2 regions of the Mesorhizobium sp. M7A.F.Ca.CA.002.04.1.1 genome follow, and region 1 is predicted to be linked to the other one. Evidence: riboswitches for the same ligand, from Rfam matches in the RefSeq annotation. Region 1 holds a riboswitch; the other holds the start of a gene.
The links. A riboswitch is a leader RNA that binds a small molecule or an ion and turns the genes downstream of it on or off. The one in region 1 is predicted to bind thiamine pyrophosphate.

Region 1 (8,843 bases):
GAAGGATACTGAGCCGTGCCGAGAAGCAGGCGCGACGAAAGCTCGGTTCCATAAAGCTCCAACATGCTAGCCGCCCTGCATGGGCGAGAGGATTTCGATCCGGTCGCCGTCGCTCAACTGGAACTCCGCGCGGTTGGCTTTGTGCACGAGGTCGCTGTTGACGGCGGTGGCGAGCCAATCGCCCTCATAGTCGAGCGCGGCAAGCAACTCGGCCAGCGTGGTGGCGGCAATCTCACGCGCCTCGCCGTTGACCATCAGTTTCATGAGCATGCTCCTTGGTTCTGTCTTGACTGAAAACCAGGTCGGCAGCCTGGCGCGCCATGGCGGGGGCGAGGAGAAAACCGTGACGATAAAGACCGTTGATCGCGATGATCTCACCGTCTGTTTCGACGCGTGGCAAATTGTCGGGAAATGCCGGACGGACACCCACACCGGTTTCAACGATCTCGGCCTCACCAAAGGCCGGATGGAGGGCATGGGCGGCGCCCAGCAGCTCCATCATGGAACGCGCCGTCACCGGTCCGGCGCTCTGGCTTTCAATCATCGTCGCTCCGATCATGAAACGGTGATCGGTGCGCGGCACGGCATAAAGCGGAAAGCGTGGATGAAGCAAACGGACCGGCCGCGACAGCGAGACATCAGGCGTGCGAAGGATCAGCATTTCGCCGCGAACACCGCGCAGCCTGTCATCGGCCGCTGCCATTCCCATGCAGTCTATCTGACGGGCGAATCCCGAAACAGGCCGGGCGTCGCAGCCGAAGTGGAATTTGACACCCATGGTCGCAAGCTTGTCATGAAGTGCCGCCATCGCCGGGCGTGGGTCGAGGTGAGCCTCGTCGGGGAAGAGCAATCCACGCCGGAAGCGGCCGGCGAGGTCGGGTTCCAGGAGCGCAATTTCGTTTTCATCGACGCGCCGATGCCCTGACGTGCGACTGGCGAACCGGTCAAGCTCACCGGCATCACGCGGCGCGGCCACGACCAATGTCCCGGCCCGTGTCACCTGACCCGACAGCACCGCATCCCACCAGTCGGCAGCATCGCGTCCGAGATCCAGCACCGGCTGCTCCGCGCTTTCGCGCTCGCACCATGGCGCCAGCATGCCGCCGGCGAACCACGACGCGTTGCCACCAAGGCCATGCCGCATCTCGGCGACGGTGACCGTCGCGCCGCGGGCGGCGAGTTCGAAAGCGACGGTGAGGCCGGCAACGCCGGCCCCTTTGACGAGCACCCTCATGATGGTTTGGGAGCCTCTGGCACGACCGGTACGCCAGTCTCGTCCGCCTGCATGTAGAGATCGCCGCCCTCCCGGTATTTTGCCGCCATTGCCGCCATGCCTTCCTTCTGGGCCTCGGCACGGATGTCGTGGGAAATGCGCATGGAGCAGAATTTCGGCCCGCACATCGAACAAAAATGTGCCAGCTTGTGCGCCTCCTTGGGCAAGGTCTGGTCGTGGAAGGACCGTGCGGTTTCGGGGTCGAGCGACAGGTTGAACTGGTCCTCCCAGCGGAACTCGAAGCGCGCGCGCGAAAGGGCATCATCCCTGGTTTTCGCTGCCGGATGGCCCTTCGCCAGATCGGCTGCATGGGCGGCTATCTTGTAGGTGATCACGCCAATCTTGACGTCGTTGCGGTCGGGAAGGCCGAGATGCTCTTTCGGCGTGACGTAGCAAAGCATTGCGGTGCCGAACCAGCCTATCATGGCGGCACCTATCCCTGAGGTGATGTGGTCATAGCCCGGCGCGATGTCGGTCGTCAGCGGCCCCAACGTGTAGAACGGCGCCTCACCGCACACTGCGAGCTGCTTGTCCATGTTCTGCTTGATCTTGTGCATGGGGACATGGCCCGGGCCTTCGATCATCACCTGGCAGTCCTTTGCCCAGGCAATCTTGGTGAGTTCTCCAAGTGTTTCCAGTTCGGCGAATTGCGCCGCGTCGTTCGCATCGGCGATTGAACCGGGACGAAGGCCGTCGCCGAGCGAGAAGGAGACGTCATAGGCTCTGGCGATGTCGCAGATCTCCTCGAAATGCTCGTAGAGGAAGCTCTCCCGGTGATGGTGCAGGCACCATTTGGCCATGATCGAGCCGCCGCGCGAGACGATGCCCGTGACCCGGTCGACGGTCAGCGGGATGTAGTGCAGCCGCACGCCGGCGTGGATGGTGAAATAGTCGACGCCTTGCTCGGCCTGCTCGATCAGCGTGTCGCGGTAGACCTCCCAGTTCAGATCCTCGGCGATGCCGTTGACCTTTTCCAGCGCCTGATAGAGCGGCACCGTACCGATCGGCACCGGCGCATTGCGCACGATCCAGTCGCGGATGTTGTGGATGTTGCGGCCGGTCGACAGGTCCATCACCGTGTCCGCGCCCCAGCGGATAGCCCAGACCATTTTTTCGACCTCTTCGGCCATCGACGATGTGACAGCCGAGTTACCGATGTTGGCGTTGATCTTGACCAGAAAATTGCGACCGATGATCATCGGCTCGCTCTCGGGATGATTGATGTTGGCGGGAATGATTGCGCGCCCGCGCGCCACCTCGTCGCGCACGAATTCGGGTGTGACGAAATCTGGGATCGCCGCGCCGAAGGCTTCGCCGTCGCGTTGCAGCTTGCCGCGCATCACCTCGCGGCCGAGATTCTCGCGGATGGCTACGAACTCCATTTCTGGCGTGATGATGCCGGCGCGCGCATAGGCAAGTTGGGTCACCGCCTTGCCCTGCTTGGCCTTGAGCGGCCGATTGCGTATCGGAAATTCCGGTGTCAGGCGCTCGCCGGTGGCGAATCCATTGTCTTCCGGCCGGACGTGGCGGCCGTCATAGGCTTCGACATCGCCACGCGCCGTGACCCATTCGTGGCGAAGCCGGGCAAGGCCTTTTTCGATGCTGGTTTCGACTGATGGATCGGTGTAGGGGCCGGACGGATCGTAGACGGTGACGGGCGGTTCGCCGGCCGTCGGATGGACGGAAATCTCGCGCATCGGCACCCTGATCTGCGGGTAGAGGACGCCGGGCTTGTGGATTTTCCGCGAGGCGGGCAGTGGTCCCGTCGATACGGCGGGGGTGAGGGCATTCATCGTGAGGCTCCTTTGCTCATGCATTGGAGACCCAGTTCTGTGCCGGAAGGATGAAAAGACGCTTCTGTAGACCTGCTGCAACAGGACCTCGGGCGTAAACTCCCGCAAAGCGCTTGCACCGTCCCTACGCCAGTATGAACTGGATCAGGTTCAACGGGTCACTGCGCCGCGAAAGCCAGCAGTATCTCAGCCCCTTGCCGGGACTCCCCTGGTGAATGCCTTAGGTTGAACGGGCTGACGCTATCTTGTCAAGCGCATTCGGGCGCCTTCGGCCGGTGGCGACGACCGGCGGCCAGCCGGGCGGAGAGCTCGCGCATGCATCGGGGACAAGTCACGCCCCGTAGACCGGGGCTGAATGGCCAAAGCCTCATTCGCTTCGTGAAGGATGGAGAAACTGTATTGGCCATGTGCGCGTATCGACCAAGTAGCTCAGGCGGTCACGGATGTGGTTATTCTGGTCGAAGGTGACGAACGGCCTTGGGGGTCACCTCCTTTAGGATTCAGAGGTTGGAAGACGGCTTCTCGCGATCACGGCCATCAGGAAATACCTGTCTTCGGCTCAACCTCGACATGGCGTCCGATCGACCGCAGATATACAGCTATCTCGTTCATGAGATGATCGCGTTCGCCGTAGATTTCAGCAATCCTACGCAGCTGTGGCTCGACGGCCCTCCGTTGCGCTGGCGTGAAATCAGCATCGCCAAAGACGTATCCCAAGTTGCCAATCGCGCAAATTTTGCAGCCGGCGTCCACAACTGCTTGTACGAATGCCGGAATGTCTTTTTCTTGCATGGTCTTCATGTCGAACCTCTCGTGAATGGCGTGCTTGCGCCCCAATCTGCCTTTTCAGCGTGTCCTCTGGGCGGCGCAAGCCCTGAGCGTGACTGTGCACGGGCAACCTCGACTATCCCATCTGCCACGCTCTTTAGAATCGGTGGGGTCTGGTGATCGCAGGCTGGGCCACTCAAAAGCCTGCAAGAAGAAAGTCATGGCGACCATTGCTCAAGATCGCAAGGGTGCGTGCAAGACCTTCCGTTGGCAGTCATGCACGCTCGCTCAGAGATAGTCCGGCCGCGGAAATTCTCCCTTATTCGTAAGAAAGCTCATTGAGCAACTGGGCATTGAGCAACTGGGTCTCACGTCACGGGTCTCGTGTGCTTCACAGCCGAAAAATAGCCGCCGTGGCAATTCTCGAAAAGTGCAGGCTACCTCGTTAAGGACACTGCGGATGATCGTTCGCGCTTGGCAAAAGCGAACGGATTAGTCTATGGCTCTCGGCAGGGGGGCGAGTTATGCGGCGGGTGCGAATCCTTCAAGTAGGCGATATTCACTATCCGGACTGGCATCCTTCCTCTAGCAACATCGATGCCAAGGATAGCAAGTTCGCTCCGAAAATAACGCAGAAGCTACGCGCGTCTTCGCTGCGTGCCGTCTTGACGAAACTTCGGCGGCTGACGACTTCGAAGCCCTTGGATTCGATCGCCTTCATGGGGGATTTCACGAGCCGTGGCGACAAGACCTTCATTGCTTCGGCATTCCAGCATTTCACGTTGCTCTGCCGCGCACAGGGACGCAGTTCAAAGGCGCTTCCGTTGATATTCGTACCGGGAAATCACGATGTGAACCGTGATGACGCGCGCGAACTTGGACCGACTGAGAAATTCAGCGAAATGGCGAGTTTAGCCGCCCGCTTGGGTTGGCAGACCGTTCCCGTGGACCAACCCGTGCACTTCAGACTTCCGACAGGATCCGCAGGCGCAAACTTCATCCTCGTCAACACAGCGATAGGCAGTTGGGAGCTTCAAAACCTTCCCGCGTTCCTTCGTGATCGTCTCGAGGCACTCAGTCCTTCTACAGAGCCTCTAGATCTCGGCTCGCCGGACATCTCGGGACATTCGCCCGCGACACCTCCCAGCGATCCAGACAAGGAGGCGTCCGACGACGAGTATTACGGTCAGATGGACACGCCATACATCTCGCGTGAGATGCTTGCAGGCCTACAGGAATTGCTCCAGCAGCCCGACATGCGTTACGGCATCATAATCGGCCATCACAATCTGCTGCCACAAAAGACTCCGCGCATTACGCCATACGCGGAGATGCTCAACAGCGGATTTGTCAGAACTCAGCTGCTGCAGGGCAACAAGCCTATCGTCTACCTGCATGGACACATACATGCTGATCCGGTCGAGATCGTCAACGATCCAAGGTTTCCGGACGGCAAATTGATCTGCATCTCAGCACCAGAGATACAGTCAGGTTTCAATGAGCTCGTCTTCTTCACGACCGATCAGGGAGAGCTCGTCGGCATCCGACTTATACCCTACCGCACCAATGTCGCCGACGGGACGGTCATGGAAGGCGAACATTGCTTTATTTCGACCATGTCCAACGGCAAGGCCTTTCTGAACAACGACACGTTTGACCTGCTGCGCCGACTGCGCGACCATGCCACCAGGCGCGGGAATGGGTTACTCTTCTGGGACGAGATCACTGAGATTGCTGCCTCCGCCGAGCTCGGGCTAGATCTGGAAGACTCTCTTCTGATGCTCCAAGCGGCGCGCTTCATCGAGATAGACGGCCTCACCAAGGCAAACTCGGCTTGGCGCATTAAGGTAAGGGACGAATAGCGATGGAGAATCCGTTCGGCCCCAACAGGATCGAGTACGAAAGCCGCCCGATACTGTGGTTCAGTCAGAAGTCGGCGTTGATTTCTGCCGCCGCCAAGCCGGTCTTCGTCGCAGGGACGAGAGGCAGCGGCAAGACCAGCATTCTTCGCTCGCTTTCCACAGTCCATATTCTTGAAGACAAAAGTCTCTCGGACCAAGTCGGCAAGCTCGCTTGGTATGGCGTCTTCTTCCAGCTCAATGAGACATTCTCGCCCCTAATCGACAACGCCGTTCTGAACCTCATTCCGGAGCGGATACGCTTCGACACGGCCGCCGTGATCCCGCGGCAATTCGTAATCTTCTCTCACTATCTGGAGCTGAAGATAGTCGAACGCCTGCTCGAGAGCATCGGCCAGCTCAGACGCGACGGCCACTTGAAATACCGGGCCTCCGAAGATAGGGACGTCGCCCTGGCACTGCATCGCGAAGTGCTGCACTTCATACCCCAACCTGCCCGTCTCGACTTCTTCAGCATCGATGAGCTGCGGGGTGGGATAACCCGGTACGTCGACGAATGCTTCAACGCGTTCTTCTTTGCCGCCGATGCCGGAGCGACCGGCTTCAGAGCAACAGACCCTGGCGCGATCATTAACAAGGTCGCGACCGCGATCACTCCACTTTTAAATGGCCCATCTTTCGCCGGTGACAGGGCGCCCTTCTTCAAGATACTGATTGACGACTGTGAAGCACTGACACCGCTCCAACAGCAGTTCCTGAACACCTTGGTGAGAAAGACGCGCGGCAACGTGAAATGGGTCCTCGCCTACATCGGCGGCCTCTACGACACGATCCGGACGATCATACCCGGCCAGTCGCTCTCGAATGCTGACCGGGACGTCGAGAATCTTGATTCAGTCGATCCGAGGGAGTTCGCCACGCTGTGCGAGAACGTGTCGTCGCTTCGGCTGTACTATGCGCTTCCTGACCATCTGCGGAGTGATCTCGAGCGCAACGATGCGCTCAGCGCGTTTTCGCTCAAAAACCGGCTGGGGCGGCTTTCCGTCAATGACATCATCGAGCGGGTTATCATATCGGGTCATTCCGAGGGCAGAGAAGAGCTTGTGGCACTTGCTGATGCAGCACGTGAATTCCTCTCCGTGAATTTGAGGACGGCGGATCAGCAGCAATTCCTTCTTGATCGAAAAGCGCGCCCTTATGCCGAAGGGCTGGCGCTCGCGCTCATGAACCCGGAAATTAAGCGCCGGCCCATGAGCAAGGCGGATGCTTCAAATCTGAAGAGGTCGATCGCCCGGAAACAGGGATGGGCTTTTCTGAAAGCGTGCCAGATGCTGCGTCTGCATGACTACCCGTACGTAGGGCACCAGATCATCACATCATTGAGCGACGTCTGTATACGCGATTTCCTTGATATAATGGGAGAGATCTTCCGCCGCAGTGTTCCGAGTTCCAGTGATCCACGAAAACTGGTGGAATTCATCAACTCGGATTTACAGATTCATCTCGAACAGCAGAGACAGGCTGTGAACGCCGCCTCTCAACGGAAGCTTGATGGACTTCAGGCGCTTTCACATCCGTACGAAGAAGAGAGCGTGCGCATGGTGCGGGCGTTGGGTTACCTGACCGCTCGCCTCCAGACAGAGTTTGCCGAAGAAAATGCTCTAGGAACGACAGAGAGAGGCATTTTCAGGGTTGATCTAAAGGAAATGCGCTCGCTGGTGAACCGACTGGAGCAACCCAGCGGAAAACTGGACGAGGTCCTGCGTCGGGCGGAAAGGGATGGGTTTATCCGGGAGGTCTCCGCCGCCGGCAACTTTGAGGTGGACCGCGCCGACCCCGCATCGAAGGAGATGATGATCAGATTGCATCGGCGATTTGCACCTTACTTCGGGTTCTCCTATCGCGGCCCGTACGAAATCAACACAATCCCTGCGGCGCGGATGGTCGACCTGCTTTTTACCAGGCATCGGCTCCCAGAAGACTGGGCCGACTCGGTGTTTAAGGAGCTCGTCGCGCGGCCCGCACTCAAGACCGAATTCCAGCACTCGCTTTTCGAGAGCGATCTCGAATGACCGCTTCAACTGTCGAGTATCGAGTCTTCGGCCATCTGGCCGTCACCGAGAAGGCGAGAGATGCAGGTACCTGCGAAACGATGGAGGCAGATATCGCGATCGTCGCGCTTGGATGGGAAACGCGTTTCGCCGCGTTCGAAAACCATCTTGACCTGAAGGTCGGCAAGATCGTGGTTCTGGACTTTGCTCTGAAGGAAGCGAACGTCCCAGCCGTCGAAGAAAACCGGCGAAAGCTCATCGCTATGGGTACCCGATGGGGCGTCGAAGTGACTGTGATCACCCTCGAGCCTTCCATCGAGTATCAGAAGAACATCAATCTCCTCGATCACCTGCTCACTCAGATGGCCGCTTCATGTGGCTCATACGAAGGAAGCCTGCGGAAGGTTTTCGTCGAGTGCTCGACGATGCCGCGAATCTACATCCAATGGCTGATTGCGGTGGCATTCAAGAAAATGTCGATTCAGTCTCTCGAATTCGGGTACGCCGAAGGTATCTACGGGAACGCGATCGGCAAAGAGGATTTTTCCAGCGGCTTGGACCGATACGTCACCGTCCCTCATCTTCAAGGCAGCGGAGGAATGGGCGAAGAGAAAGTCCTGCTCGTGGGGATCGGAGGAGATGCCGACGTATTCTACGGATTGATCGATATCGTCAGTCCGGAACGGATCTCGCTCCTCGTCCCAAGAAGCGACAAGAATGCGCATATCGATGCTTTGCTCGATCAACAGGTGGCCAAGGTACGTGAAACCCACCGGCTCGAAGATGGCGAAGTTCGCGACATCCAGGCTTTCGGGCTGATGGCCCACCTCGATGCTTTCGAGACGTATCTCGACGGGTTCGGCTCGCGTGCGGTGGTGAACGTTTTTGTCAGCGGCCCGAAGGTTCAGGCCATCGCTGCTGCCGTGCTCGCCTGCTCCGACAGCCGCGTCCATCTCAAGGCAAGAATTCCCACCTCCTATGCCCATCGTGAAGTCTCAGCGAATGGGCGGTATCATATCTATAGGCTGATTGACCTGACATCCCCTGCCTGCAGCCTTCCCGGGACGTTCTGACACTATCTTGCATTCGAGTAGCATCA
Region 2 (3,687 bases), on a different contig from region 1:
AGATGCGGTCGGACAGGAACACGGCTTCGCGCACGTCATGGGTGATCAAGAGCGCCGTCCAGCGATGATGCCGCCACATCTGTTCGAGCCAGCGCTGCATGGCGGTGCGGGTCAGCGCATCGAGCGCGCCGAACGGCTCGTCGAGCAGGAGCATGTCGCGCTCCTGCACCACGGTGCGCAGCAAGGCCGCGCGCTGGCGCATGCCGCCGGACAGCTGCGCGGGAAAATGCCGCTCGAAGCCGGCAAGCCCGAATTCGGCAAACAACGGCGCAACGCGCGCCCGCGCCGCCTGTCTCCTCATACCTTGCACTTCGAGCCCGAGCGTCGTGTTGTCGAGGATGCGCCGCCATGGCATCAGCGCGTCGCGCTGCGGCATGAAGGCGAAGTGCCTGCCGTGGTCGTCGAGCCGCGCGCCGTCGAACAACATCTCGCCCTCGCCATGCTCGGCGCCGGTCAGAAGCTGGAACAGCGTCGACTTGCCGGCACCCGAGGGTCCAAGGATCGAGACGAACTCACCAGCGCCGACGCTGAGCGAAATATCGGCCAGCACGTCGAGCCCACCGAACGCCTTGTGCACATGCCGCAGTTCGAGCCGGCTCATCGCCAGGCCCCCTTCCCGGCAGTTTCCCTGTCGGCTCGCTCCCAGGGCATGGCAAGGCGCTGCAGCAACACGGTCAACCCGAACAGGACAAGGGTCAGCGCCGCGCTGACACCGACGGCGGCAAGAACCAGATCAGGACGGAAATTGTTTTTGGCGTTGAGCATGTAGATGCCCAGACCCTTCGCGGCACCGGCATATTCAGCGAAGATGGCGCCGACCACCGCATAGGTGATGGAGATCCTCAACCCGGCAAAGAAGTAAGGCAGCGCCGAAGGCAGCCGCGCCAGCAGGAAGATGCGCCAGCGCCCTGCCCCCATGGCGCGCAGCATTTGCCCGATCTCGGCCTCGGTCGCCTCATAGCCTTCGACCAATGCAACCAGCATCGGAAAAAAGGTGACCAGCGCCACCAGCATGATCTTGGGCGCCAGCCCGAAGCCGAACCACAGCACCACCAGCGGCGCGACCGCCACCAGCGGCAAGGTCTGGCTGACGATGAAGACGGGAAACAACGCACGCCGCAGCGGCTGGAAGAAGTCGACCAGCATCGACAGCACGAAGGCGGCGCTGAGCGAACAGGCAAAGCCAAGAAGCGTGGCACGGATGGTCGGAACGGCATTGTCGGCCAGCGCCTCGCGATTGAGCATCGCTTGCTCGAAGACGCGTGACGGCGCCGGCAGTATCGTGGCCCTGATGCCGGAATAGGTGGCATAAAGCTCCCACGCCAGCAGGAGCAAACCGGCCGAGATCATGGCCGGCATTGCCTTGACGAGAAAGCTCGCGATCGGGCGCGAAGCGACTGATGATGAGACCACGGGAGATAACCTTTGACGGCCGCGAGAGCGGCGCGGCTTCAGACGGCCGACGGGCTGTTGGCCGAGACCGTGACGTCGAGGGTTACGTGGCCAGCGCCTGGTCCGAAACGGCAGAAAGCCTCGTCCAGCGCCGAAAAGATCGCACCGGCATCACCGCGCAGTTTCGTGCAGAAATGTTTGGAGCGCTCATAGACGCCGGACTGCTTGAGAAAGTCTATGCAGCCGTAGATCTCGTCCATGTGGTCGTCTGTGCCCATCACATAGAGCGAGAACTGCGCCGCCGCCGGCTGGCCGGTGGCAGCAGCATTGCGCACCGCCGCGATGGCCGCGTCCTTGCGGGGGCCGAGTGGACCGACGGGCCCGCCAAACGCATCGGAGCGGCAGATCGGATCGTCCGGCTCGCCAGGGCAGCCGCGCGAGATGGTGGCCGACAACACGCAATGTTTGCCGCTGCGTGCCGCCGCCACGAAGAGGTCGCGCATGGCAGGAAACAGCACTTCGGGCGGCCCGATCAGCAAGGTCGAGATGTCGTCGGTCTCGATCCTGAGTTTGTCGCGCCAGGGATCGAGCGCACCGAGCGCGCCAAGGATGACACCGACGAAATCGTCGGTCATGGGATATAGGGAAATCTGTGCGCCTGAAAACATCGCCCGCCTCGCTCCGCTGGTATTACCCAGATCAGCTTCTAGGGTCTGTGGGCTTGCCGCCCCCGTCTCAGCCCCGACCGTACGGAGCACCCCTGTGGATGTGCGCCTTAAAGCATCATTCGAGTTGAAGGAAAAGCCGTTTTTTTTATCGCACTGCGCCAAAAGCATTGCGCCAGGGCGGGAGCGGTTGGCTCTGCCGGCGCGAGAATTTATCGGGAACCTTCACCAGGCCGCGAGGTTGTCCCACCAGTCGCTACGCGACGAGTTCACAGACAATGGAGACAAACCATGTTCATGAAAATCCTCGCAGCTTCGGCGCTCACCATTGGCCTGGCGACATCGGCCATGGCGCAGAGCAATGGCACAAGCGGCACCGACGGATCCGGCGGCAGCGGCAAGTCGGTCACCGTCGACCCAAATACGCCGGCTTCGCCGAACACGGTAGACCCCGGCACGACCAACAGTACGACGGTAGCACCGGGCGCCACGAATTCAAACGCGGATGAAAATTGCCCTGCCCATCCGCAGGGCGCACAGCCCGATGCCAGTGGAACGTCGCCGGGCACCACCGCGCCGACAGTTAATGACAACCATTGCGGCAAGTAGGAATTGCAATGAAAAGAAGCCGCGGAGCGAGCGCTCCGCGGCTTCTCAAATCCTGTCGTATCAGTGTATCTACGGCACCGCTTTTTCCCGAACCGGCAGCTTCCACCCCGGCCTGACGAAGTGGCAGGTGTATCCGTTGGGGTATTTCTCCAGATAGTCCTGATGCTCGGGCTCGGCTTCCCAGAAGGGGCCAACGGGTGCGACTTCGGTGACGACCTTGCCCGGCCACAGGCCCGAGGCATCGACATCGGCGATCGTGTCCTCGGCGATGCGCTTCTGTTCGTCGCTGGTGTAATAGATCGCCGAGCGATAACTCGTCCCGACATCGTTGCCCTGGCGGTTGCGGGTCGTCGGATCGTGGATCTGGAAAAAGCGTTCCAGCAGCGTGCGATAGCTTATGATGGCCGGATCGAAATTGATCTCGATGGCTTCGGCATGGCTGCCGTGGTTGCGGTAGGTGGCGTTGGGCACGTCGCCGCCGCTGTAGCCAACACGGGTGGAAATGACGCCGGGATAGCGCCGTATCAAATCCTGCATACCCCAGAAGCAGCCACCGGCAAGGACTGCGCGTTCGGTCGAAGTCGCCATATCACGTCTCCTCAAAGGCAAGTTTGTCTGGACATAGATGGGCATTGTCACCTGCTTCGTCCAGCGGACCGGCGGATCTGCTTCAGTTGCTCGGTCGGGCGAGGCCGTCGATAGCACCCGGCAACTGCCGCGCGCCAGGCGGAATGGCTGCGAAGCTGATCGCCACCGGCGGCGCCTTGAGCGACCAGTCGAAAAGAACGGTTTTGATCGGGATGTCGCCCACCCACGCCTGCAGATAAGATGGCACATCGCGCCCGGGCCAGACCAGCAATATGCCATGCTCGCGCAGCCGCTCCTTGGTGATCCAGGGGGCGTACTGCATGTTCAGTTCGGTGAAGATCGACGGCTTGTCATAGGCATTGAGGCCCGCCAGCGGCGCAATAAGGGCATGGCCGCCGACGATGTCGAGCCGATCGGGCGTCGCAGCGTGCCA

Region 2: linked by a shared signal. The riboswitch ahead of ENZ75_RS06915 (YkoF family thiamine/hydroxymethylpyrimidine-binding protein) and the one ahead of thiC (phosphomethylpyrimidine synthase ThiC) in region 1 are both predicted to bind thiamine pyrophosphate.

The regions. Positions count from the first base shown of each region.
Region 1 covers NZ_RZPL01000136.1:617-9,459, reverse strand. Annotated here, with positions in the region: partial or broken gene ENZ75_RS09965 (thiazole synthase) at 1-65, opposite strand, end outside; gene thiS (sulfur carrier protein ThiS) at 67-264, opposite strand; gene thiO (glycine oxidase ThiO) at 233-1,234, opposite strand; gene thiC (phosphomethylpyrimidine synthase ThiC) at 1,231-3,066, opposite strand; TPP riboswitch at 3,170-3,286, opposite strand; gene ENZ75_RS09940 (hypothetical protein) at 3,604-3,867, opposite strand; gene ENZ75_RS09935 (metallophosphoesterase) at 4,359-5,696, shown strand; gene ENZ75_RS09930 (hypothetical protein) at 5,699-7,765, shown strand; gene ENZ75_RS09925 (hypothetical protein) at 7,762-8,817, shown strand.
Region 2 covers NZ_RZPL01000084.1:531-4,217, reverse strand. Annotated here, with positions in the region: gene ENZ75_RS06925 (ABC transporter ATP-binding protein) at 1-601, opposite strand, end outside; gene ENZ75_RS06920 (ABC transporter permease) at 598-1,359, opposite strand; gene ENZ75_RS06915 (YkoF family thiamine/hydroxymethylpyrimidine-binding protein) at 1,452-2,060, opposite strand; TPP riboswitch at 2,051-2,164, opposite strand; gene ENZ75_RS06910 (hypothetical protein) at 2,349-2,666, shown strand; gene msrA (peptide-methionine (S)-S-oxide reductase MsrA) at 2,736-3,254, opposite strand; partial or broken gene ENZ75_RS06900 (glycosyltransferase family 39 protein) at 3,337-3,687, opposite strand, start outside.